4 regions of the Pseudomonas sp. LBUM1669 genome follow, and region 2 is predicted to be linked to each of the others. Evidence: predicted binding sites of a transcription regulator. Region 2 holds the regulator's gene; each other region holds the start of a gene.
What was found. Region 2 encodes FliA, which starts transcription of late flagellar genes. Its sites were predicted from a motif close to CTAAAGTTTNNNNNNNNNNNGCCGNTAA; they were not measured.
Positions count from the first base shown of each region.

Region 1: the regulator FliA is predicted to act here: its motif matches at 2,981-3,008, upstream of ACA051_RS02240 (methyl-accepting chemotaxis protein).
Region 3: the regulator FliA is predicted to act here: its motif matches at 2,998-3,025, upstream of ACA051_RS28820 (methyl-accepting chemotaxis protein).
Region 4: the regulator FliA is predicted to act here: its motif matches at 2,402-2,429, upstream of ACA051_RS01875 (methyl-accepting chemotaxis protein).

Region 1 covers NZ_CP166784.1:474,651-480,623, forward strand. The annotation lists gene ACA051_RS02235 (potassium/proton antiporter) at 1-983, opposite strand, end outside; gene ACA051_RS02240 (methyl-accepting chemotaxis protein) at 1,300-2,925, opposite strand; gene ACA051_RS02245 (hypothetical protein) at 3,201-3,431, shown strand; gene ACA051_RS02250 (cell division protein ZapA) at 3,428-3,730, shown strand; partial or broken gene ACA051_RS02255 (cache domain-containing protein) at 3,993-4,871, shown strand; gene ACA051_RS02260 (methyl-accepting chemotaxis protein) at 5,076-5,783, shown strand; gene ACA051_RS02265 (acyl-CoA dehydrogenase) at 5,916-5,973, opposite strand, start outside.
Region 2 covers NZ_CP166784.1:1,925,545-1,931,517, reverse strand. The annotation lists gene ACA051_RS08935 (chemotaxis protein CheA) at 1-1,082, opposite strand, end outside; gene ACA051_RS08930 (protein phosphatase CheZ) at 1,137-1,925, opposite strand; gene ACA051_RS08925 (chemotaxis response regulator CheY) at 1,948-2,319, opposite strand; gene fliA (RNA polymerase sigma factor FliA) at 2,487-3,227, opposite strand; gene fleN (flagellar synthesis regulator FleN) at 3,224-4,054, opposite strand; gene flhF (flagellar biosynthesis GTPase FlhF) at 4,171-5,505, opposite strand; gene flhA (flagellar biosynthesis protein FlhA) at 5,517-5,973, opposite strand, start outside.
Region 3 covers NZ_CP166784.1:6,183,486-6,189,458, forward strand. The annotation lists gene ACA051_RS28815 (vWA domain-containing protein) at 1-776, shown strand, start outside; gene ACA051_RS28820 (methyl-accepting chemotaxis protein) at 915-2,891, opposite strand; gene ACA051_RS28825 (LysR substrate-binding domain-containing protein) at 3,076-3,996, opposite strand; gene ACA051_RS28830 (NorM family multidrug efflux MATE transporter) at 4,156-5,550, shown strand; gene ACA051_RS28835 (putative bifunctional diguanylate cyclase/phosphodiesterase) at 5,661-5,973, opposite strand, start outside.
Region 4 covers NZ_CP166784.1:396,528-402,500, forward strand. The annotation lists gene ACA051_RS01870 (amino acid ABC transporter ATP-binding protein) at 1-317, shown strand, start outside; gene ACA051_RS01875 (methyl-accepting chemotaxis protein) at 444-2,360, opposite strand; gene ACA051_RS01880 (16S rRNA (uracil(1498)-N(3))-methyltransferase) at 2,599-3,306, opposite strand; gene tatC (twin-arginine translocase subunit TatC) at 3,303-4,097, opposite strand; gene tatB (Sec-independent protein translocase protein TatB) at 4,094-4,543, opposite strand; gene ACA051_RS01895 (twin-arginine translocase TatA/TatE family subunit) at 4,554-4,832, opposite strand; gene ACA051_RS01900 (phosphoribosyl-ATP diphosphatase) at 4,858-5,190, opposite strand; gene hisI (phosphoribosyl-AMP cyclohydrolase) at 5,183-5,584, opposite strand; gene ubiB (ubiquinone biosynthesis regulatory protein kinase UbiB) at 5,666-5,973, opposite strand, start outside.

The sequences.
Region 1 (5,973 bases), 1.5 Mb from region 2:
TGGAACGCCTTGAACGGCAGCAGGCCGACCAGCACCGACAGCGGCCGCGCAAACAGAATCATCCACAGCGCCAGACCCAGAGCGGGCAGGGCGATAGGCAGCAGGTCATGAGGCGTCACCAGCAGCCCCAGCACCAGGAACATGCCGATCTGCGCCAGCCAGGCCATGCCGTCGAGCATGTGCAGAATGCCGTGGCGGCTGCGCACCGGACGATTGCCGATCACCAGGCCGCAGAGATATACCGCCAGGAAGCCGCTGCCGTGCAAGGCGTTGGTCAGGGCGAACACGACCAGGCCGCCGGCAATCACCAGAATCGGGTAGAGGCCGTTGGCGAGGTTGATCCGGTTGACCAATTGCAGCATGACCCAGCCACCGCCGAGGCCGATCACGGCACCGATGCCGAATTCGCGCACGAAGTGCCCGAGCAGGCTCCAGTGCAGGCCGGTCTGGCCGCTGGCGAGCATGTCGATCAGGGTGACGGTGAGAAACACCGCCATCGGGTCGTTGCTGCCGGATTCGATCTCGAGGCTTGCAGTCACCCGTTCGTTCAGGCCTTTGCCGCCCAGCAGTGAGAACACCGCCGCGGCGTCGGTGGAACCGACAATGGCGCCGATCAGCAGGCCCTGAATCATGTTCAGATTGAACAGCCAGGCGGCGACCATGCCGGTCAGCGCGGTGGTTATCAACACCCCGACCGTGGCCAGCGACAACGCCGGCCACAACGCCACGCGAAAGCTGGATACGCGGGTGCGCAAGCCGCCATCGAGCAGGATCACCGCGAGGGCGAGGTTGCCGACCAGATAAGCCGTTGGGTAGTTATCAAAGATAATGCCGCCGCCGTCGACGCCAGCGGCCATGCCCACGGCGAGGATGATCACCAGAATCGGGATGCCGAGGCGCGAGGAAAGTGAGCTCACCAGAATGCTCGCACCTACCAGCAACGCGCCGATCAAGAACAGGCTGTTGATGGTCGTCGCATTCAAAGGCAGTACTCCAGAAAGCTGAAAGGCGGGCACAAACTGACCATGCAGTCTGCGTGCCAGCGATTCTAACCTGTTGAAATGTGATGCTGTCAAAAAGCTTTTGCAGCAGCGACAACGTCACTCGGGTTGAGCTTGATCCCTGTGGCGAGGGGATTTATCCCCGTTGGGCTGCGGAGCGGCCCCCTGCGTTCTTTCAGGCACACACCGCAAACAGATCTTGCGACGGCTTCGCCGCCGAACGGGGATAAATCCCCTCACCACAGATAAATCCCTCAGCCACAGATAAATCGCCTGGCCACAGAGAAGGTGTCGCTGTTTACAGGCTAAACCGCCCAACCATGTTGTTCAGGTCCAGCGCCAATCGCGACAACTCATTGCTCGCCGCACTCGTCTGATTCGCCCCGGTCGCCGATTGCACCGACAAATCACGGATGTTCACCAGATTGCGATCCACTTCACGGGCGACCTGCGCCTGTTCTTCAGCCGCGCTGGCGATTACCAGGTTGCGCTCGTTGATCTCGACAATGGCGCTGTTGATGGTGTCCAGCGAAAGACCTGCACCGCGGGCAATGTTCAAGGTCGACTCAGCACGTTCGGTGCTGTTGCGCATCGAGTCCACCGCGTGTTCGGTGCCGCTCTGGATGCTGCCGATCATGCGTTCGATCTCGCTGGTCGACTGCTGAGTGCGATGCGCCAGTGCACGTACCTCATCCGCCACCACCGCGAAGCCACGTCCGGCTTCACCGGCACGCGCGGCTTCAATGGCTGCGTTCAATGCCAGCAAGTTGGTCTGGTCAGCCAGACCGCGAATCACGTCCAGCACTTTACCGATGTCACGGGACTCGTTGGCCAGGTCGCCAATCAGGGTCGCGGTGCTCTGCACATCGGCGCTCATGCGTTCGATGGCGCTGACGGTTTCCTGCACCAGGTCACGACCGTCGCCGGCCGAGGTGGTGGCGTTCTTCGAGGCTTCGGACGTGCTCACGGCGTTGCGTGCGACCTCTTCCACGGCGCTGGTCATTTCATTGACGGCGGTGGCGGCCTGTTCGATTTCGTTGTTCTGCTGGGTCAGGCCACGAGCGCTTTCGTCGGTGACACTGTTGAGTTCTTCAGCGGCGGACGCCAGTTGCGTGGCTGAGCCGGAAATCCGCTGCAGGGTGTCACGCAGCTTGTCCTGCATCTTCGACATGGCCAGCAGCAAGCGGCCGGCTTCATCTTCGCCATCGACATGAATCGGGCGCGTCAGGTTGCCCTCGGCGATTTCTTCGGCCGCGCTCAAGGCGTTGGCTATCGGCTTGGTAATGCTGTTGGTCAGGAGCCAGGCGAACAGCAGTGTCAGGCCGGTGGCGATCACCAGCAGGGTGACGACCAGGGTGAACGCCGAGGAATACTGATCCGTTGCTTGCTGATTAAGGTCGACCGCCTGTTGGTTGTTGATCAGCATCAGGCGGTTGAGCACGGCGTTGACGGCTTCAGAGTTGTTCAACAGATCGGTGTTGAGCAAGGTGCGCAGTTCTTCCACCTGGTTGTTGCGCGACAGACTCTTCATCCGGTCTTCAAGCTGACGGTACTGGCCAAGCAACTGCACGTATTGGTCGTAAGCCGCACGCTCGTCAGGGCTGCTGATGAATTTTTCATACTCTGTCTGTGCGGCGCGGATCTGCTGGTTGCGCTGGTCGAACAGCTCGATGGTTTTTTGCTGCACGTCGGGTTCGCGGTTGGTCAACAAGCGATAGGACAGAACCCGAAGGCGCAGGGTCAGTTGGGTGAACTCATCCAGCGCTTTGATGCTCGGCACGCTGCTCTCGACGATGTTCTCGCCGGCGCCGCGAATCTTGCTCATCTGGTTCAAGGCAAACACCCCCAAAACCAGCATCAAACCGCCAATCAGGGCGAAACCGAGGAACGCCCGCGGTGCGATATTCATATTACGAAGGGACATGCTGTTTACCAAAGTGAGCGCACCCGTGCGGCGCTGAAGCTGACGTATGAGTGACTTATCGGTCATGCGACTAAAGTCTTGAGTGCCTGCGCGTTTTTGTCGCACAAGGGCCCCGGCGACGAAGTGCAGGAACCAGATCCGCCAATCACAGTCTTTAAAGCTCGCGAGGAAGGCCGTCCGCCAGGAAAATCAAGGCTTTGCGCCTGAATAACCCTGGCGTCCATGATGACTTTTCTTTATCGTACGCGCCCTTTGAAAATGCTTGGAAAATCAAAATGTTGGAAGCATCCCTTAGCCAATTGGAACAGCTGGTCAGCGACCTGGTGCAACAGAACCAGACCTTGCTCGCCACCAACCAGACCCTGAGCGCAGAACTGGCCCAGGCCAAGGATGAAAACGAAAGCCTGCAACTGAACCTGATGGAACAGGAAGAGAAACAAGGCGCCACCGCGGCCCGCATCCAGGCCCTGGTTGAGCGCGTCAGCGCCGGCCCGGTCAGCGCATGAATCATGGCGCCGCAGGGGTAAAAGTCGTCTCGATCCTGGGGGAGGACTATTCGATCAAGGCGCCGGCCGGGGAAGAGCAAACCCTGCTGGACGCCGCGATGATGTTGAAAGCTGCCTTGGCCGACACCAAAAGGAAGTACCCGACGCTGATCGGTGACCGACTGCTGGTGCTGGCTGCGATGAATCTGTGTTCCCAGCAGATTGAAATGCAAAAGCAGCACAAGCAGGAACTCGACCGTTACCAAGAGCAAGTCAGCGCCACGGTTGAAGTGATCTCCAAGACGATCAATCAGGCCTGATCGGCTTTGCGCACAACCAAAGAATAGATTGTCGTTTGAGTTGTATACAATCGGCACGGCTGTTGCAGTGTTTCAGCCTCTTATTCTTTGGGGGTGCTCCATGCAGTTCTGGCGACGCAGTATTCAATGGCAGTTAATCCTGAGTATGGGCACTGCCCTGCTGGTCAGTATTCTGATCGTGGTTGGCATTTATACCCTCGTGGTCAACCGCCTCGCCCAGAGCTATCTGGTCGAACAGGCACTGCCGTCGAGCATCGAAGCGATGCGCAACGACATCGAACGAGTCCTCGTCCAACCCCTCACCGCCGCCAAGGACATCGCCAGCAACAGCATGGTGCGCGACTGGCTGGCCGAGGGTGAAAACGGTGCTCAAACCGCCGCGTTCGTCGAGTATCTGGAAGGTATCCGCGCCGAACACAAGGCCTTCACCGCGCTGATCGTCGGCACGGCTTCAAACCATTACTTCACTGAAAAAGGCCTGGACCGGACCCTCAGCCGTTCCAATCCCAAAGACGCCTGGTTCTACGCATTCCTCGACAGCAACCAGCCGCGCACCCTCAATATCGACAATGACACCGCGACCGGAGAGTTGGCGCTGTTCATCGACCTCAAGGTCGAGCAGGCCGGTAAAGTCGTGGGTGTTGCCGGGCTTGGGTTAAGCATGAAAGAGCTGTCGGAACTGATCCACAACTTCAACTTCGGTGAGCGCGGCAAGGTCTATCTCGTGCGTTCCGACGGTTTGATCCAGGTTCACCCTGAGGCGCAATTCAGCGGCAAGCGCACCTTGGCCGAGCAAATCGGCTCGCCCGCTGCGCAAGCGGTCATGGGTCAACTTTCTAGCTCAAAAGCATCTGCCACCCACAGCAGCTTTGTCCGCGATGGCGAAGATTATCTGGCGTTGAGCCTGCCGTTGCGCGACCTGGGCTGGACCCTGGTGGCCGAAGTGCCGCAGTCGCAGATCTACGCCGAAGCCCGTCGCGCCATGTGGATGAGCAGCGGAATTGGTTTGGCGGTGGCGCTGGTGTGTCTGTTGCTGGTGGTGTTGCTGGCCCGTGGGCTGGTGCGGCCGATCCGTCAGGTAACAGCCGCGCTGGTAGCCATCGGTAGCGGTGGGGGAGATTTGACCCATCGGTTAGATTCCAGTCGCGCCGATGAGCTGGGTGACTTGGCGCGCGGCTTCAATCGATTCCTCGACAGCCAGCGTGAAATGATCGGCGAGGTGCTGACCACCAGCGAGCGTTTGCGCACGGCCGTCGGCCAAGTGGCGAAGGTCGTGGACAACACCGCCGAACGCTCCGGTCGTCAGCAGGAAATGACCGATATGGTCGCCACCGCCGTCCACGAAATGGGCCTGACCGTGCAGGAAATCGCCCAGAACGCGGGTAACGCCGCCGTCGCTTCGCAGAGCGCCCGGGATGAAGCGATGCAGGCGCGGGAAGTGGTCGGTGGTTCGATCCGGCATATCGAAAGCATGTCCGACGAAATCGGCATCGCCGCCAGTGCCGTTGGCGAATTGGCCGAACAGGTCGCATCCATCGATCAGGTGCTGGCAGTGATTCGCGGGATCTCCGAACAGACCAATTTACTGGCACTGAACGCGGCCATCGAAGCCGCGCGGGCCGGCGACATGGGGCGTGGGTTTGCGGTAGTGGCGGATGAAGTGCGCACGTTGGCGCGGCGCACCCAGACGTCGACCGACGAGATCCAGCAGATGATCGGCAGCCTCAAGCAGGGCGCGGAGAATGCCGTTTCATCCATGCATTCCGGGCAGGCAGCGACGGGCACCGGCGTCGAGTCGAGCCAGCGCACCGGCGCATCGTTGACGGCGATTACCGGACAGGTCGAGCGCATCAGCGACATGAACCATCAGGTGGCGACGGCCACGGAAGAACAGTCGGCGGTGACGGAAGAGATCAACCGCAATGTGCAGGGGATTTCGGATTTGGCCCGGGCGACGGCTGGCGAAGTGAGAGCGTGCCGGGAGGACTGCCAGACATTGCAGCGGTTGGCGGATGACTTGGCGCGGCAAGTGGGTGGGTTCAAGTTGAGTTGATGAGTTGTCTGTGCGGGCGCCTTCGCGAGCAAGCCCGCTCCCACATTTGATCCGCGATGCATCAGACAACGCGGTCAACTGTGGGAGCGGGCTTGCTCGCGAATGGATGTCAGCAGCACCACAAGGCTCTAGTTAGAACCACTCATCCTGCATCGTCAAACACACATCATCCCGAGCCTCGAGAATCGCC
Region 2 (5,973 bases):
ACCCGCACGGTGGTCTCGGCTTCGCTGGCCGGTTTTTCCGGTGGCGGCGCGGACGGTGCGCGGGCTGGAGCCGGTGCAGCGGCAGCCGCCGGTTTCGGCGCTTCGGCTTTCGGCTCGGGTGCCTTGGCAACCGGTTTGGGCGCAGCAGCCTTGGCGACTGGAGCAGCCACCGCAGCACCTGTGCCGACTTCGGTGAACTTGCCTTTGCCATGCAATTCGTCGAGCAGCGATTCGAACTCGTGATCGGAGATCAGATCACCGCCGGCCGCTTTAGCGGTTGGCGCAGCCGAGGCAGGTACGGCGGCAATGGCCGATTCCAGCGCATCCACCGCAAAGTTGCCCTTGCCGTGCAACTGGTCGAGCAGTGCTTCGAATTCGTCGTCGGTAATATCAGAGCTGTCGCCGGCCGCTTTCGGTGCCGCCGGTGCAGCGGGCGCTGCCACCGCATCAACCGCGAACTGGCCTTTGCCGTGCAGTTGATCGAGCAACGACTCGAACTCGGCATCGGTAATTTCGTCGCTGGCCGCGGACTCGGCAGCCGCCACTGGAGCAACCGCCGGCGCTTCGGCTTGAGCCTTGACGGCGTTCAGCGAGTCCAGCAGTTGTTCAAATTCGTTATCAGTGATGTCGCCCGATTCTTCAGCGGCAGGTGCTTCGACCACTTCAGCCACCGGTGCAGATTCATCAGCTGTTTGCGGCTCGGCCAGACGGGCCAGTGCCGCGAGCAATTCAGGCGTGGCAGCCGTAATCGGGCTGCGTTCGCGAACTTCGGTGAACATGCTGTTCACTGCGTCCAGCGCTTCGAGAACCACGTCCATCAGTTCCGAGTCGACGCGACGTTCACCCTTGCGCAGGATGTCGAACACGTTCTCGGCGATGTGACAGCACTCCACCAGCTCGTTGAGCTGGAGGAAGCCGGCGCCCCCTTTTACAGTGTGAAAACCGCGAAAAATTGCATTGAGCAAATCCGCATCATCCGGTCGGCTTTCAAGCTCGACCAGCTGTTCGGACAGTTGCTCTAGAATCTCGCCGGCCTCAACCAGGAAATCCTGAAGGATCTCTTCATCGGCGCCGAAGCTCATTAAGGGGGTGCTCCTACAGGTCTAAAAACCTAAAAAACCTAAAATGCTAAAACTCTAAAATCCTAGGCTGGATAACAAATCGTCCACATCGTCCTGACCGGACACAACGTCTTCTCTTTTATCGGCATGAATCTGCGGACCTTCACCCTGAGAGAGATGTTTTTGCGGATCTTTTTCAGCAAGCATCGCATCACGGTCATGTTCGATACCCGCAAAGCGGTCTACCTGACTGGCCATGAGCACGAGCTTGAGCAGGTTGCTTTCAACTTCGGTGACCAATTGGGTCACGCGCTTGATCACCTGACCGGTGAGGTCCTGGTAATCCTGGGCCAACAGAATGTCGTTGAGGTTGCTCGACACCGTGCGATTGTCATCGCTGCTGCGCGTCAGGAAACCGTCGACGCGCCGGGCCAGTTCGCGGAACTCTTCAGCCCCGACTTCGCGACGCATGAACCGCCCCCAATCCGTGCTCAACGCCTGGGCTTCTTCGCTCAGGCGGTTGACCAGCGGCGTGGCGTTTTCCACCAGGTCCATTGTGCGGTTGGCGGCGGCCTCGGTCAGCTTGACCACATAACCCAGACGCTCGGTGGCGTCCGTGATCTGCGACACTTCCTCGGCTTGCGGCATGTTTGGGTCAATCTGGAAATTGACGATCGCGCTATGCAGCTCGCGAGTGAGCTTGCCCACTTCCTGATACAGGCCGCGGTCACGGGTCTGATTGAGCTCATGGATAAGTTGCACAGCGTCGCCGAACCTGCCTTTTTCAAGGCTTTCGACCAGTTCGACCGCGTGTTTTTTCAGGGTCGATTCAAAATCGCCCAGTGAAGATTCTTTATGCTCCATAGCTCCCCCGTGGCGCAGTGGATCAACCGATGCGTTCGAAAATCTTCTCGATTTTTTCTTTCAACGCCTGGGCCGTGAAGGGTTTGACCACATAGCCGTTAACACCGGCCTGTGCCGCTTCGATAATCTGCTCGCGCTTGGCTTCGGCAGTCACCATCAGCACCGGCAGGTGCTTGAGCTTTTCATCGGCGCGCACGTGACGCAGCAGATCGATACCGGTCATGCCAGGCATGTTCCAGTCCGTTACCAGAAAGTCGATGCTCCCGCTGTTGAGAACCGGAATGGCGGTAGTGCCATCGTCGGCCTCGACCGTGTTGGTGAACCCAAGGTCACGCAACAGGTTTTTTATGATCCGCCGCATCGTTGAGAAGTCATCAACGATGAGGATTTTCATGTTCTTGTCCAATTCGACCTCCAAGCAGTCTTAAACGCGCCCAGCACCTGGACGCGCCATTTCAATCAATCCGGCAATCCACTCGATGACTGTCTGGAGCACAACAGATCGCGACCGGTGCAGTTCAACACTCCACCGGCCTCGTTCGCAGTGTCCCCACACTGCCTTCAGCGCGCTCGCCACTCCCCCAAACGCCCCCGCAAACGGGCCGCGCACTGGCTATGTAACTGGCTGACCCGCGATTCGCTGACCCCCAGGACCTCACCGATTTCCTTGAGGTTCAGCTCTTCGTCGTAGTACAGCGCCAACACCAGTCGCTCACGCTCCGGCAAATTGGCAATCGCGTCCGCCAGCGCGGCCTGGAAGCGTTCATCTTCCAGATCGCGTGACGGCTCAAGATGTGCACTCGCGCCATCCTCGTGCAGCCCTTCGTGTTCGCCGTCCTGCAACAGATCGTCGAAACTGAATAACCGGCTGCCCAGGGTGTCGTTCAAAATCCCGTAATAATCGTCGAGACTCAATTGGAGTTCGGCCGCAACCTCATGATCTTTAGCGTCACGACCGGTTTTAGCTTCAATCGAGCGAATTGCGTCGCTGACCATGCGGGTATTGCGGTGAACCGAACGTGGCGCCCAGTCCCCCTTACGCACTTCATCGAGCATCGCGCCGCGGATTCGAATGCCCGCGTAGGTCTCGAAACTCGCGCCTTTGCTGGCGTCATATTTGGTCGACACTTCAAGCAGGCCGATCATCCCGGCCTGGATCAGGTCTTCAACCTGAACACTGGCCGGCAGACGGGCCAGCAAGTGGTAAGCAATGCGTTTGACCAGTGGCGCGTAACGCTCGATCAGCTCGTACTGCGCGTCACGTGCCGACTTCTTGTAGAGGTTGTAGCCACTGGCTGTCATAGGACGGGTCCTGCGGTCTGTTGCACGAGGCGCTCGACGAAAAACTCCAGGTGCCCACGCGGGTTGGCAGGCAGCGGCCAGGTGTCGACCTTCTGCGCGATCGCCTTGAACGCCAGGGCGCACTTGGAACGAGGGAAGGCTTCGTAGACGGCGCGCTGCTTCTGCACGGCCTTGCGCACGCTTTCGTCGTATGGCACTGCGCCGACGTATTGTAGGGCGACGTCGAGGAAGCGATCTGTGACCTTGGTCAACTTGGCGAACAGGTTGCGACCTTCCTGCGGGCTCTGAGCCATGTTGGCCAGGACGCGGAAGCGGTTCATGCCGTAATCGCGGTTCAGCAGTTTGATCAGCGCGTAGGCATCGGTGATCGAGGTCGGCTCGTCGCACACCACCAGCAAGACTTCTTGTGCTGCGCGAACGAAACTGACTACCGAGTCACCAATACCCGCAGCGGTGTCGATCACCAATACGTCGAGGTTGTCGCCGATATCGCTGAAGGCCTGGATCAGGCCGGCGTGCTGGGCCGGGCTCAGATGAACCATGCTCTGCGTGCCGGACGCGGCCGGAACGATGCGAATACCGCCAGGGCCCTGCAACAGAACGTCGCGCAGCTCACAGCGGCCTTCGATCACGTCGGCCAGGGTACGTTTGGGTGTCAGCCCCAACAGGACGTCGACGTTCGCCAGCCCCAGATCGGCGTCCAGCAGCATGACGCGCCGGCCGAGTTCAGCTAGAGCCAGGGACAAGTTCACTGACACGTTAGTCTTCCCGACGCCACCTTTGCCGCCGGTCACCGCGATCACCTGTACGGGATGCATGCTGCCCATGTTATTTCTTTACCTTGTCTTGCATAGACGGAGGCCACATTACTGGCTGCGCGCTCATAAAATGAACAATGCATGGCAGACCATCGATGTAGGTACAAAAACTGTTCATTAGTACCTCAGCCAACCTGCTTGGTCGGGCTGTGGTAAATATCAGCGAACATGTCAGCCATGGCTTCTTCGCTGGGTTCTTCTTGCATTTGCACGCTTACGGCGCGACTGACCAACTGATGACGACGCGGCAGATGCAAATCATCCGGAATACGCGGGCCATCGGTCAGGTAAGCCACCGGCAATTCATGACTGATCGCCAGGCTCAACACCTCGCCCAGACTTGCCGTTTCATCCAGTTTAGTCAGGATGCAGCCAGCGAGCCCGCAGCGCTTGTAACTGTGATAAGCGGCCGTTAGAACCTGTTTCTGGCTGGTGGTTGCCAAAACCAAATAATTTTTTGACTTGATGCCACGTCCGGCCAGGCTTTCGAGCTGCATACGCAGGGCTGGATCGCTGGCCTGAAGCCCGGCGGTATCGATCAGCACCACGCGTTTGCGCAACAACGGATCCAGCGCCTGCACCAGCGATTGGCCCGGATCGACATGGGTTACCGACACGTTGAGAATCCGGCCCAGCGTCTTCAATTGTTCCTGAGCACCGATACGGTAGCTGTCCATGCTCACCAGCGCGATGTTTTGCGCGCCGTATTTGAGCACGTAGCGGGCCGCGAGCTTGGCCAGGGTGGTGGTCTTGCCCATGCCGGCAGGGCCGACCATGGCAATCACGCCGCCCTCTTCCAGTGGCTCGACTTCCGGAGTGGCAATCATCCGCGCCAGGTGTGCCAGCAACATGCGCCAGGCCTGACGGGGCTCGTCAATGTCGGCAATCATCGCCAGCAAGTCGCGAGACAACGGGCCGGACAGGCCGATGCGTTGCAGGCGACGCCAAAGATTGGCCTGGGCCGGACGGCTGCCTTGCAGCTGATTCCAGGCCAGGGAGCCGAGTTGTACTTCCATCAGTTCGCGCAGGCTGTTGAGTTCGAAACGCATCGAATCGAACGCCCGTGGATCGAAGCCCCCAGCGGCAGGTGCCGGGGCTGGCGCCGAGCGACGAGGTTCGGCATACGTCGGCTCGATCAGCGGCTCGGCGGCGGTCAACGGCAGGCCGGCGAACAACTGGCGATTGGTGGTCTTGTCGCCTTCGGTTTCGCCTTCGCCACGCAGGCTCAATTCGGCCTGGGCGGTGACGATCCGCGACTGGGTCTTGCGCAGCTCATCCTCGAGTTCCATGTTCGGAACACGCGGGGCCAGCGCCGACAATTTGTAATCCAGGGCAGCCGTCAGCTCGACACCACCGGCGATCCGGCGATTGCCAATAATGGCGGCATCAGCGCCCAGCTCATCACGAACCAGTTTCATGGCCTGACGCATATCGGCGGCGAAAAAACGCTTAACTTGCATAAACCACTACCTCAGCCGTTGGGCCCTACTGTCGCAACGATGGTCACTTGCTTGTTGTCAGGAATTTCCTGGTAAGCCAACACATGCAAACCCGGGACTGCCAGTCGGCCGAATCGCGAAAGCATCGCGCGAACCGGACCGGCCACCAGCAAAATCACCGGTTGACCTTGCATTTCCTGACGCTGCGCCGCATCGATCAACGAGCGTTGCAATTTCTCAGCCATGCTTGGCTCCAGCAGAACGCCCTCTTCCGAGCCTTGTCCTGCCTTCTGAAGACTATTGAGCAATATTTGTTCCAACCTTGGCTCCAGAGTGATAACTGGTAGCTCGGAGTCAGTCCCTACAATGCTTTGGACGATTGCGCGGGATACGCCGACGCGCACCGCGGCCACCAAAGCGGCAGTATCTTGACTCTTGGCAGCATTGTTGGCGATGGCCTCGGCAATGCTGCGAATGTCCCGCACCGGC
Region 3 (5,973 bases), 2.2 Mb from region 2:
CCGTGCCCGAACCCGTGCCAGAACCGGTACCGGTACCGGCACCCAAGCCCGTCCCGCCACCCAAACCGGTCGTGGCCGCCCCGCCACCGGCCCCGACGCTGGACAACTTCGCTTGCCGCAAAAAAGCACCGAACGCAGAGATCCCGCAATTTGTGGTGGTGCTCGACACTTCGGGCTCGATGGATTTGAACATCAAGTCAGTGAAAGCCGACGAGGACTGGTTCTTCGGCAACGAGCTCAACAAGTACCTGGACGTGAACCGCACCACGCAGATCTTCGCCAAACCGAGCCGCATGGACGTCGCCAAGGACTCGCTGGCCGGCATGATCAACGGGCTGGACCCGAAGATCGACACGCGCCTGATCACCTTCGCCGGCTGCGAAAGAACGCCGGACCAGGGCGTGTTCAAGTTTGGCGACCGCCAGCGGCTGATCAACGGGATTCGAGGCCTGGTGCCCAACGACGGCACACCGCTGGCCGACAGCCTGGCCCACGCAGCAAGCACCGTCGACGGGCGCAATAACGATGCCGTGATCGTGATGTTCGTCGACGGGGAGGACGGTTGCCAGAAAAACGTGTGCGCCGTGTCCCGCCAAATCGCCAGGGATCAACCGCGGCTGCGGGTCAACGTAGTGAAAATCGGTGCCGGCGGCCCGTCACGTTGCATCGCTGAAAACACCGGCGGCCGGGTTTACAGCAGCACCAATGCGGCGGAGCTGGGCAAGCAGTTGAAACTGGCGAGCAAGGAAGTGTCGAGCAATGCCAAGTGTGATTAATCACTCGGCTTGGTATTGAGGTGAGCCCAATCGCGAGCAGGCTCGCTCCTACAGGATTTGTGTTGTTCACACGATTGTGCGACTACACAAATTTCCTGTGGGAGCGAGCCTGCTCGCGATGGCTATTTCAGCGACGACTCAACGAAACCGGTCAACCTCGTGGCGCAAGTCCGCCGCCAGCTTCTCCAGCTCTTTAGCGGTCACGGCCAGGTTCGACACTACTTCACGCTGCTCGCTGTTTGCCAGCGCGATGCTTTGCAGGTTGCTGCTGAGCAATGTCGCGGTGCTGCTCTGCTCCTGGGTCGCGGTGGTGATCGCCGCGAATTGCTGGCCAGCCGAACGGCTCTGCTCATCGATCCGCGCCAGGGCCGAGGCTACGTTGGCGTTGCGTGACAGGCCTTCCTGCATCAGCACGTTGCCTTGTTCCATGGTGCTGATCGCATTGCCGGTTTCCTGCTGGATGCTTTGAATCATCCCGGAAATTTCATCAGTGGCCTGACGTGTACGCGACGCCAGGTTTCGCACCTCGTCGGCAACCACCGCAAAACCACGACCCTGCTCACCGGCACGGGCCGCTTCGATGGCCGCGTTCAGCGCCAGCAGGTTGGTTTGATCGGCGATCGAGGTAATCACCCCGACGATCCCGCCGATTTCCTGGGAGCGCTGCCCCAAGGTATTGATCACGGTGGCGGTGCTATTCAACGCGCCGGCGATTTGTTCCAGAGACGAGGAAGCCTCGTCCATCGATGTGCGACCGATCTGGGTTTGCTGTGCGTTTTCCTGCGCCAGACGCTGGGTGCTGCCCATGTTGTCGGCGATGTTCAGGGAAGTCGCGCTGAACTCTTCCACGGCGCCGGCCATGCTGGTGATTTCGCCCGACTGCTGCTCCATCCCTTCATAAGCACCACCGGACAGGCCGGACAAAGCCTGGGCGCGGCTGTTAACTTCGCCCGAGGCCTTGCGGATGTGCTCGACCATGGTCGACAAGGCCTGGCTCATCTGGTTGAAGGCACGGGCGAGCTGACCGATTTCGTCATTGCTCGTCACGCTCAGGCGCACGCTCAAATCACCGGCGCCCAGGGCTTCTGCCTGACGCACCAGATCGCCCAGCGGCGCGAGTTTGCTGCGCAGCAACCAGACTGCCGAACCCACGGCAATCAACATCGCCAGCAGACTGCCGATGGCCAATTGAATGCCGACGCTCCAGGTCACGGCGCTGATTTCAGCTTTTGGCATGCTCGCCACCACCGACCACGGGCCGCCGTCGAACGGCACGGCCACGCTGTAGAAGTCTTCGGACTTGTCGCTCCAGAAATCACCCTTGCCCGGCGTTTTCGCCAGATCGACGATGGCCGGGACCGCTTGATCCAGCGCTTGCACGCCGGCAATCGGCACCAACCATTTTTTTTGCTCATCGAGCAGCGCCAGCGAGCCGGTCTGGCCGATGCGGAAGCGTTTGAGATTCTCGAACTGCGCGTTCTGCGCGTCGGTGTAATCGAATCCTACGAACAGCACGGCAATCACCTTACCGCCGCTGTCGCGTACAGGCGTGTACTGCGTCATGTAGGAGCGGTCGAACAGCAAGGCGCGGCCGACATAGCTCTGTCCCGCCATCAAGCGTGCATAGGCCGGGTGAGCGTGGTCCAGCAAGGTGCCGATGGCCCGGTTGCCGTCCTGCTTGCTCAAGGAGGTGCTGACGCGGATGAAATCTTCACCGCTGCGCACAAACACCGTCGCAACGCCGGCGGTCATTTGCTTGAACTCGTCCACTTCCTTGAAGTTGTTGTTCAACACTTCGCTGCCCAAGTGCAGGCCTGGGGTCTGCACACCGGCCACCGCCACCGGCTCATCCGGGTGCACGCTCAAGCCGGCGCTGAAGCGCTTCTCGAACAGACCGCTCAGGCGCTGGGTGCTTTCACGCAACGTGCCGTGAAAGGTACTCAACTGATCGGCCAGCAACCGGGCCTCACTGGCCAAGTGCTCTTCGCGTGTGGCGAGGTTGGCGGTGTCCAGCGAACGCAAGGCGAACACGGTACTGCCAGTGATGACAATCGCCAATATCACGGCAAGCGCAAGACCAAGCTGTGAGGCGATCCGGGCACGAGGTTGAGACATGACAGCTCCTGGCCGAGTGACCGGATCATCCTGATCACGATGCACACTCGGCAAAATTCTAATAAGGGGAATTACAGGGAACCTGCACGAAGGTCCCACCTGCAGATTTTCGGCGGCAAACCTGAATACTTGAGTAATTAGCGGGGATATGGCGCAAGGCCTCTATTGCAGAGGCTCTATCGATTCAGCTCAAGCGCTCGACAGCCGGTAAATCCATGGCCCGGACCTCCCCTTGCAGGAAATCGCTGAGCCTGCGCAAACGTTCACCTCCCGGGCGGGTTTTCGGCCAGACGAGGTAATAATGCTCACCGCTGGCGACAGCCGTCGGCCAAGGCAAACTCAGACGACCCTGCGCAACATCCTCCGCCACCATCAGCAAATCGCCCATGGACACGCCGTAGCCTCGAGCCGCCGCGATCATGCCCAACTCCAGCGTGTCGAACACTTGCCCGCCCTTGAGCGAGACCTGATCGGCCAGACCCATGCGTTGCAGCCACGTGCGCCAGTCACGCCGGTCCGGTGCCGGGTGCAGCAGCTCAGTGCTGGCCAGACGCGCGACATCCCACGGTTGATCGTCCATCAGGTTCGGCGCGCCCACCGGAATCAGTTCTTCCGGGAACAGCAGCGTCGCCTCCCAGTCCGGTGGAAAATTCCCGGTGCTGAGGATGACGGCGCAGTCGAAGGGTTCGTGGTTGAAGTCCACGGTGTCGATGTCCATCCAGGCACTGGTCAATTGCACTTCGTTGCCCGGTTGCAAGTGCCGGAAGCGACTCAGGCGCGCCAGCAGCCAGCGCATGGTCAACGTCGACGGGGCTTTCATGCGCAGGATGTCGTCTTCGGCGCGCAAGGTATTGCAGGCGCGTTCGAGCGCGGTAAACCCTTCACGGATGCCCGGCAGGATCAGCCGCGCCGACTCGGTCAGTTGCAGGTTGCGCCCGCTGCGGTGAAACAGCCGACAGGCGAAATGCTCTTCGAGGGTACGAATGTGTCGGCTGACCGCGCTTTGGGTGATCGACAATTCTTCAGCGGCGCGGGTAAAGGAGCTATGTCGCGCCGCCGCTTCGAATGCGCGCAGGGCATACAAGGGAGGAAGACGACGAGACATTGGGAAAGCTCCTATAGCGCGGTTACGCAACGTTAGCAGAAACTTGTCAGCATGAGTTTGACTCATGCCACCCATCCTTTTTATCCCTTTGTGAAAACCCCGCAGAGCGCCGAGAATCGGCTCTCTCCTGTTTAATCTGATAATCGAGGCGTGATGACCATGCAGCATCCAGCACGTACCGAACTCTGGGCCATCCTGCGGCTGGCGGGGCCGTTGATTGCCTCGCAGTTGGCGCACATGCTGATGGTCCTCACCGACACTTTGATGATGGCGCGCCTGAGTCCCGAAGCGCTGGCCGGTGGCGGCCTGGGCGCGGCGACGTATTCGTTCGTGTCGATCTTCTGCATCGGCGTGATCGCGGCAGTCGGCACGCTGGTGGCGATCCGTCAGGGCGCGGGCGATATCGTCGGCGCCGCGCGACTGACCCAGGCCGGATTGTGGCTGGCGTGGTTGATGGCGCTGGTGGCCGGGCTACTGCTGTGGAACCTCAAACCGGTGCTGCTGCTGTTCGGCCAGACCGAAACCAACGTCCAGGCTGCCGGGCAGTTCCTGCTGATCCTGCCGTTCGCCCTGCCCGGCTACCTGAGCTTCATGGCCCTGCGCGGTTTCACCAGCGCCATCGGCCGGGCGACACCAGTGATGGTCATCAGCCTTGGCGGTACCGTGGCCAACTTCCTCCTCAACTATGCGTTGATCACCGGGATGTTCGGCCTGCCGAAAATAGGCCTGGTGGGGATTGGTCTGGTCACGGCGATTGTCGCCAACCTGATGGCCGTGGCGCTGGCGCTGCACATCCGTCGGCATCCGGCCTACGACGCTTATCCGCTGCGCCAGGGTTTGTCGCGGCCTAACCGCCAGTACCTGAAAGAGTTGTGGCGCCTCGGCCTGCCCATTGGCGGCACCTACGCGGTGGAAGTCGGGTTGTTTGCCTTCGCCGCGCTGTGCATGGGCACCATGGGCAGTACGCAACTGGCGGCGCACCAGATCGCCCTGCAGATTGTTTCGGTGGCGTTCATGATTCCGGCGGGGCTTTCGTATGCGATCACCATGCGCATCGGCCAGCATTACGGCGCCGGACAATTGCTGGATGCGCGGCTGGCCGGACGGGTGGGGATCGCCTTTGGTGCGGCGGCGATGCTGGGTTTTGCCATGGTCTTCTGGTTCCTGCCGAATCAGTTGATCGGCCTGTTCCTGGACCACAACGACCCGGCGTTTCGAGACGTCATCAACCTGGCCGTGAGCCTGCTGGCGGTGGCAGCGTGGTTCGAGCTGTTCGACGGCACGCAAACCATCGCCATGGGCTGCATCCGCGGACTCAAGGACGCCAAGACCACGTTCCTGGTCGGGCTGGGTTGCTATTGGCTGATCGGTGCGCCGGCGGCGTGGTGGATGGCGTTCAACTTGAACTGGGGGCCGACAGGCGTCTGGTGGGGGTTGGCGCTGGGGTTGGCGTGCGCGGCGGTGAGTTTGACGCTGGCGTTTGAGTGGAAGATGAAGCGGATGATTAGGCGAGAGCCGGCGTCGCAGCGTTTCGACGTCGCCCAGACCGAGTGAAAATCCCTGTGGGAGCGGGCTTGCTCGCGAAAGCGGTATGTCAGTTAACGTAGACGTCGACTGACACGACCCCTTCGCGAGCAAGCCCGCTCCCACATTTATGTCCGTGTTTAAACCACGACTTCCAGGGCGGACTGCTGGCTGCTACCGAACGTCAGGTATTCAACCAACTCCGCCAACGGCAGCGGCTTGCTGATCAGATACCCCTGCACCTGATCGCAACCAAACCCGCGCAACAACTCCAGCTGCTCCGCCGTCTCCACGCCTTCGGCCACCACTTCAAGGTTGAGGTTGTGCGCCAGATTGATCATCGCGTGGACCAGTTTGCGATTCTCTTCCCGCTCTTCCATGCCGCCGACAAAGCTCTTGTCGACCTTGAGCAAGGCAATCGGCAGGCTGTTGAGGTGCACGAAGGACGAGAAC
Region 4 (5,973 bases), 1.5 Mb from region 2:
GCCTGTCCGGGGGGCAGCAACAGCGTGTGGCGATTGCCCGGGCATTGGCCATGGAACCCAAGGTCATGCTGTTCGATGAGCCGACTTCGGCGCTTGATCCGGAAATGGTCGGCGAAGTGCTGGACGTGATGAAAACCCTGGCCGTGGAAGGCATGACTATGGTCTGCGTCACCCACGAAATGGGCTTTGCGCGGGAAGTAGCGGATCGGGTGCTGTTTTTCGATCACGGCAAACTGCTGGAAGATGCATCGCCGGCCGAGTTCTTCGATGCACCGAAGGATCCGCGGGCGCAGGCCTTCTTGCGCCAGGTTTTGTAGCTTTAGCGCCTGTCCTGACGCCTTCGCGGGCAAGCCTCGCTCCTACAGTATTGTGTCGTGGCTCAATCGAGCGATACACAAAGCCCTGTAGGCGCGAGGCTTGCCCGCGAAGGCATCACCTCGGTTTCAAACCTTGAACCGCCCCACCAACATCTGCAGATGCGTCCCCAACCGCGCCAGCTCAACGCTGGAGGCCGCGGTCTCTTCACTGGCTGCCGAGGTCTGCTCGGACACATCGCGCACGTTCAGCACGCTCCGGTTGATCTCCTCGGCCACCGCGGTTTGCTGCTCGGCAGCGGCGGCAATCTGCTGGTTCATCGACTGAATCGCCGACACGGTGCGGGTGATGCTCTCCAGCGAGCTACCGGCGCGGCGGGTCAGTTCGACGCTGCTGTCGGTCAGGGTGCGGCTGTTGTCCATGATGGTGGCCACTTGCTGGGTGCCGGCTTGCAGGCCGACGATCAGTTCTTCGATTTCCTCGGTGGACTTCTGGGTGCGCTGGGCCAAGCTACGGACTTCATCGGCGACCACCGCGAAACCGCGTCCGGCCTCACCGGCACGGGCGGCTTCAATCGCAGCGTTGAGTGCCAACAGGTTGGTTTGTTGGGCCACGGATTTGATCACGTCCAGCACGCTGCCGATCTTGTCGCTCTCGCGTTTCAGATCGCCCATGGCCGCCGTGGAATTGCCAACTTCGAGGGCCAGGCGCTCGATCTGAGCGATGGCTTCGCCAACCACTTTGTCACCTTCGCGGGCCTGCTGATCGGCGGCGACGGCGGCTTCGGAGGCTTCTTCGGCGTTGCGCGCGACTTCCTGCACGGTGGCCGTCATCTCGTTCATTGCCGTGGCCACCTGGTCGGTCTCGATCTTCTGGCTGTTGACCCCGGCACTGGTCTGCTCGGTGACCGCGGACAGTTCTTCGGCGGCGCTGGCGATTTGTGTAACGCCATCGCTGATCCCGCCGATCAGTTCGCGCAGGCCCAGGGTCATGCTCTGCATGGCGCGCTGGAGCTGGCCCAATTCGTCGCGACGCTCGGAAACAAGGTTTTGCGTCAGGTCGCCCGCCGCCACGCGCTCGGCCACTTTGAGGGTCTGATTCAGCGGGATCACGATCTGGCGAGTGATCGCCCATGCCGCCAGCAAGCCAAACGCCAGGGCCAGAACAGTCGCCATCAGCAGCAGGTTCTTGGCGTGTGCGGCGTCGGTGTCGCGGACGATGGTTTGTGACACGGTGAGTTTTTTGCTCACGTCGAGCAAGGTATCGCCTTGCTCGGCCATGCGCTTGAGGGCGGCGGCGCTAGCCACTTGCGAGTCGCGGAACTGGCTGACGGCGGCGCGGTAGGCTTTGAGCGAATCGGTGGCCTGTTGCAGGTTGGCGATGTGCTGTTCCGGCAGTTTGGATGGCAGGCTTTCGAGGTTCTTCAGGGCGTTGTCGATGGCGTCCAGAGCAGGTTGCTCGGCCTCGGTCTTGCCGCTGTAGGTGTAGCCGCGCACTTGGAAGCGTGCCTGCTGAATCAGTTTGCTCAGGTCGATCACGCTGTTGAAGTCGGCGACGCTGTCGCCTTGCAGCATGGATTTTTCGACTTCGGCGACGCGGGCCACGGCGTTGTCGGCGGTCGCGCCCAGTTTGCTGCGGGCGTCTTCGCGGTTGGCGCCGGCCTGGGTCATCGCGATGAAGGCTTGTTTGTACTGGCTGACGGCGGCCAATTGCTGGTCGATCATCGCCACGTCAGACGGCTGTTCGATCAACTTGCGCGCGGTTTGCAGGCCCGCGTCGAGTTGGCTCAACAGATCGTTGACGGCGCCCGGGCCTTGTTCGCCTCGGCGCATTTCGTAGTCCCGACGGGCCAGGCGCAGGTCTTTGGTCAGGTCGTTGAGGCTGGCAATGAACCCCAGCTTGTCGCCACGGCTCATCACGCCCGTCAGGCCGGTCCAGCCAGTGAAGGTGATCAGCAGCGTTAGCAGCAGCACCAGACCGAAACCGATCCCCAGTTTGCGATTGACGCTTACATTTCCCAGACTCTCGGCTAGCCAACGGTACATGCTGCTACTCCCTCGGACCACTCATTGGTTTTATGGGGGCTATATCGGCAGGTGCCCGGGAATCTGTAGGCGCAACGCGGTATTCGGGTCGAGTAAATCCCTGTGGCGAGGGAGCTTGCTCCCGTTCGGCTGCGAAGCAGTCGCAAATCAGGCTGATACGGTTTTGCAGGAAAAAAGCGGTGGCCGCTGCGCGCCCAAGCGGGAGCAAGCTCCCTCGCCACAGTGACCGTGTTTGATCTTAAAAGAGCCGGGCGAGCAGCGCGGTGACGGCGGTTTCGACGCGCAAGATGCGCTCGCCGAGTTGTACCGGTTGCAGGCCGGACTTGGCCAGCAGGTCGATTTCGTAAGGGATCCAGCCGCCTTCGGGGCCGATGGCCAAGGTCACCGGTTCATTCAGGCCGCGAGGGCAGGGCGGGTAATTGCCCGGGTGACCCACCAGACCGAGCGTACCTTCGGAAATGGCCGGCAGCCGATCTTCGACGAACGGCTTGAAGCGTTTTTCGATGACTATTTCCGGTAGCACGCTGTCCCGAGCCTGTTCCAGGCCGAGGATCAATTGCTCGCGAATCGCCTCTGGCTCCAGAAACGGCGTTTGCCAGAAGCTCTTCTCGACGCGATAGCTGTTCACCAGAATGATTCGTGGCACACCCATGGCTGCCACGGTCTGAAACACCCTGCGCAGCATTTTCGGCCGTGGCAGGGCCAATATCAGTGTCAGTGGCAGCTTGGTCGGTGGCGGCTGGTCAAGGGTGACGCGCAGTTCGGCTTCATCAGCGTCCAGGCGCAGCACTTCGGCCGAGCCCATTAGCCCGCCGATACGCCCGACGCGCATGCTGTCCCCCACTTCACAACGGTGGACTTCCTGCATGTGCGTCAACCGGCGATCACGCAGGATCACCCGGTCCGCCGCAATGAAATCGGCCTCCTCGAGGAGCAGCAGGTTCACGGCTGGGTCGCTGGCGGCTGGTCGTTGTGATCGTCGACCGGCTGATCGTCAGGATGGTCGCCACGCTTGCTGATAAGGCCGCCGAACAGGATGCCGATTTCGAACAGCAGCCACATCGGTACGGCCAACAGCGTCTGCGAAAAGATGTCCGGTGGTGTCAGGATCATGCCGACCACGAAGCAGCCGATGATCACGTAGGGGCGGATTTTCCTCAGGTATTGGACGTCGACCACGCCGATCCACACCAGCAGCACCACGGCCACCGGGATCTCGAACGCCACGCCGAAGGCAAAGAACAGCGTCATGACGAAGTCGAGGTAGCTGCTGATGTCGGTCATCATTTCCACGCCGGCCGGGGTGGCGGCGGCGAAGAATTTGAAGATCAGCGGGAACACCAGGTAATAGGCGAACGCCATGCCGGCGTAGAACAGCATGATGCTGGACACCAGCAGCGGCACGGCGATGCGCTTCTCATGTTTGTAGAGGCCCGGCGCGATGAAGCCCCAGATCTGATGCAGGATCACCGGGATCGCCAGGAACAGCGAGACCATCATGGTCAGCTTCAGCGGCGTCAGGAACGGCGACGAAACATCGGTGGCGATCATCGTCGCGCCCACGGGCAGGTATTGACGTAGCGGCGTGGAGACGAAGGTGTAGATCTGCTGGGTGAAGGCAAACAACCCGGCGAAGATGATGAAGATCGCCGCTACGCAACGCAGCAGGCGGGTACGCAACTCGGTGAGGTGCGAAACCAGCGGCATGTGCTGGTCGTTTTCAGGAAGATCGCTCATGGGGCTCGCGGCGGCAGTGTTGGGTCATGAGGGGCCGGCGCAACTGGCACAGCCGCAGGCGTGGCAGGTTCAACCGGTGGCGTTGCAACAACGGGCGCAGGTTCTACAGCCGCGACAACAGGTGCTGGCTTGGCGGCGGGAGCATGAATCGTCTGCTCCGCCACCGGTTCAACCGGCTGAACCGGTGTGGCTTCCTGTTGGGTCGGCGTGAAGATCTTCCGCGCCTCCTGTTCCAGCGACAGGATGTGCTCGTTGTGCAGTTGCCGACGAATCTCGTCGGCACCGATTTCACGTTCAACTTCCTGTTTGATCGCGTTGAAGCTGCGCTTCAGACGGCCGACCCACAGGCCGGCGGTGCGCGCAGCGCCCGGCAGACGCTCGGGACCCAGCACCAGCAGGGCCACAAGGCCGACGAGCAGCAGTTCAGAGAAGCTGATACCAAACATTAGTCAGTGCTCACACGTCTTTGCGGATCGGCTCTTCGACTTTTTGCGCCTGCACGTCGATGGTGTGCGGCTGGTTCACGGACTGTGTGGTCTGTGGCTGAGCAGGTGGAACCGGTTGGGCCGGGGTCACCGTTGGGTCAACCGGCTTGTCATCATCGTTCATGGCTTTCTTGAAGCCCTTGATCGATTCGCCGACGTCGGTGCCGAGGTTTTTCAGTTTCTTGGTGCCAAACACCAGCACGACAACAACCAGGATGACGATCCAGTGTTTCCAGTCAAAAATGCCCATGTTGCTGCTCCTCTCTAATAGTTATTCAGGCGGACGGGCGCGAGGCTTTCTCGGCGTGTCCGGACAGACCGAAACGACGGTCCAGTTCATCGAGTACAGCCTGTGGATGCTGCCCCAGTTGGGCGAGCATGACCATGCTGTGGAACCACAGATCGGCGGTCTCGTAGATCACATCGCTGCAGTCACCGCTGATGGCGGCATCCTTGGCGGCAATGATGGTTTCGACCGACTCTTCGCCGACTTTTTCCAGAATCTTGTTCAGGCCCTTGTGGTACAGGCTGGCGACATACGAGCTGTCGGCGGCGGCGCCTTTGCGCTCCTCTAGCACCTCGGCCAGTCGGGTCAATGTGTCACTCATGGCTGTGTCCTGCGGAATAGATGGCGTGCGGGTCTTTCAGAACCGGGTCGACGGTTTTCCAGTCGCCGTTCTCGAAGACACGGTAGAAGCAACTCTGGCGGCCGGTATGGCAGGCGATGTCGCCGATCTGCTCGACCATCAGAATGATCACGTCGGCGTCACAGTCCAGGCGCATTTCATGCAGCGTTTGCACGTGGCCGGACTCCTCGCCCTTGCGCCATAGCTTGCCACGGGAACGTGACCAGTAAATGGCGCGGTTCTCGGCAGCGCTCAGTTCCAGTGATTCGCGGTTCATCCAGGCCATCATCAGGACGCGCCCGGTCTTGTGATCCTGGGCAATCGCCGGCACCAGGCCGTCTGCGTCCCACTTGATCTCGTCCAGCCAGTTTTTCATCTTCGACTCCGACAGCGGGTTCCACACTTCATGAGCAGAACCCAAGCGTTCAAACAGTGTGCCAGCGTGCGAAGGCGCTGGCTATCGGCGAACGACCAGATACAAACCGACCGCCATCATGATTCCGGCCGGCCAGTGACCCAGTTCGTTCAACGGCCCACCCGCCGCGAGTACGGCACCGCCAGCCAGGTGCGCAGTGCCGAGCAGTCGCAGGAACCAGTCATCCCTGCGCTTGTGCCACGGTGGCGGTGGGTCGTTGGCATGGGGCTGGGACATGCGTTCGAGCAGGTCACGGGCCATGTTGGCCAGGTGCGGAATCTGTTCGAACTGGCTCTGTACGTTGCCGAGCAAGGTTTTGGGGCTGACGCGCTCGCGCATCCAGCGTTCGA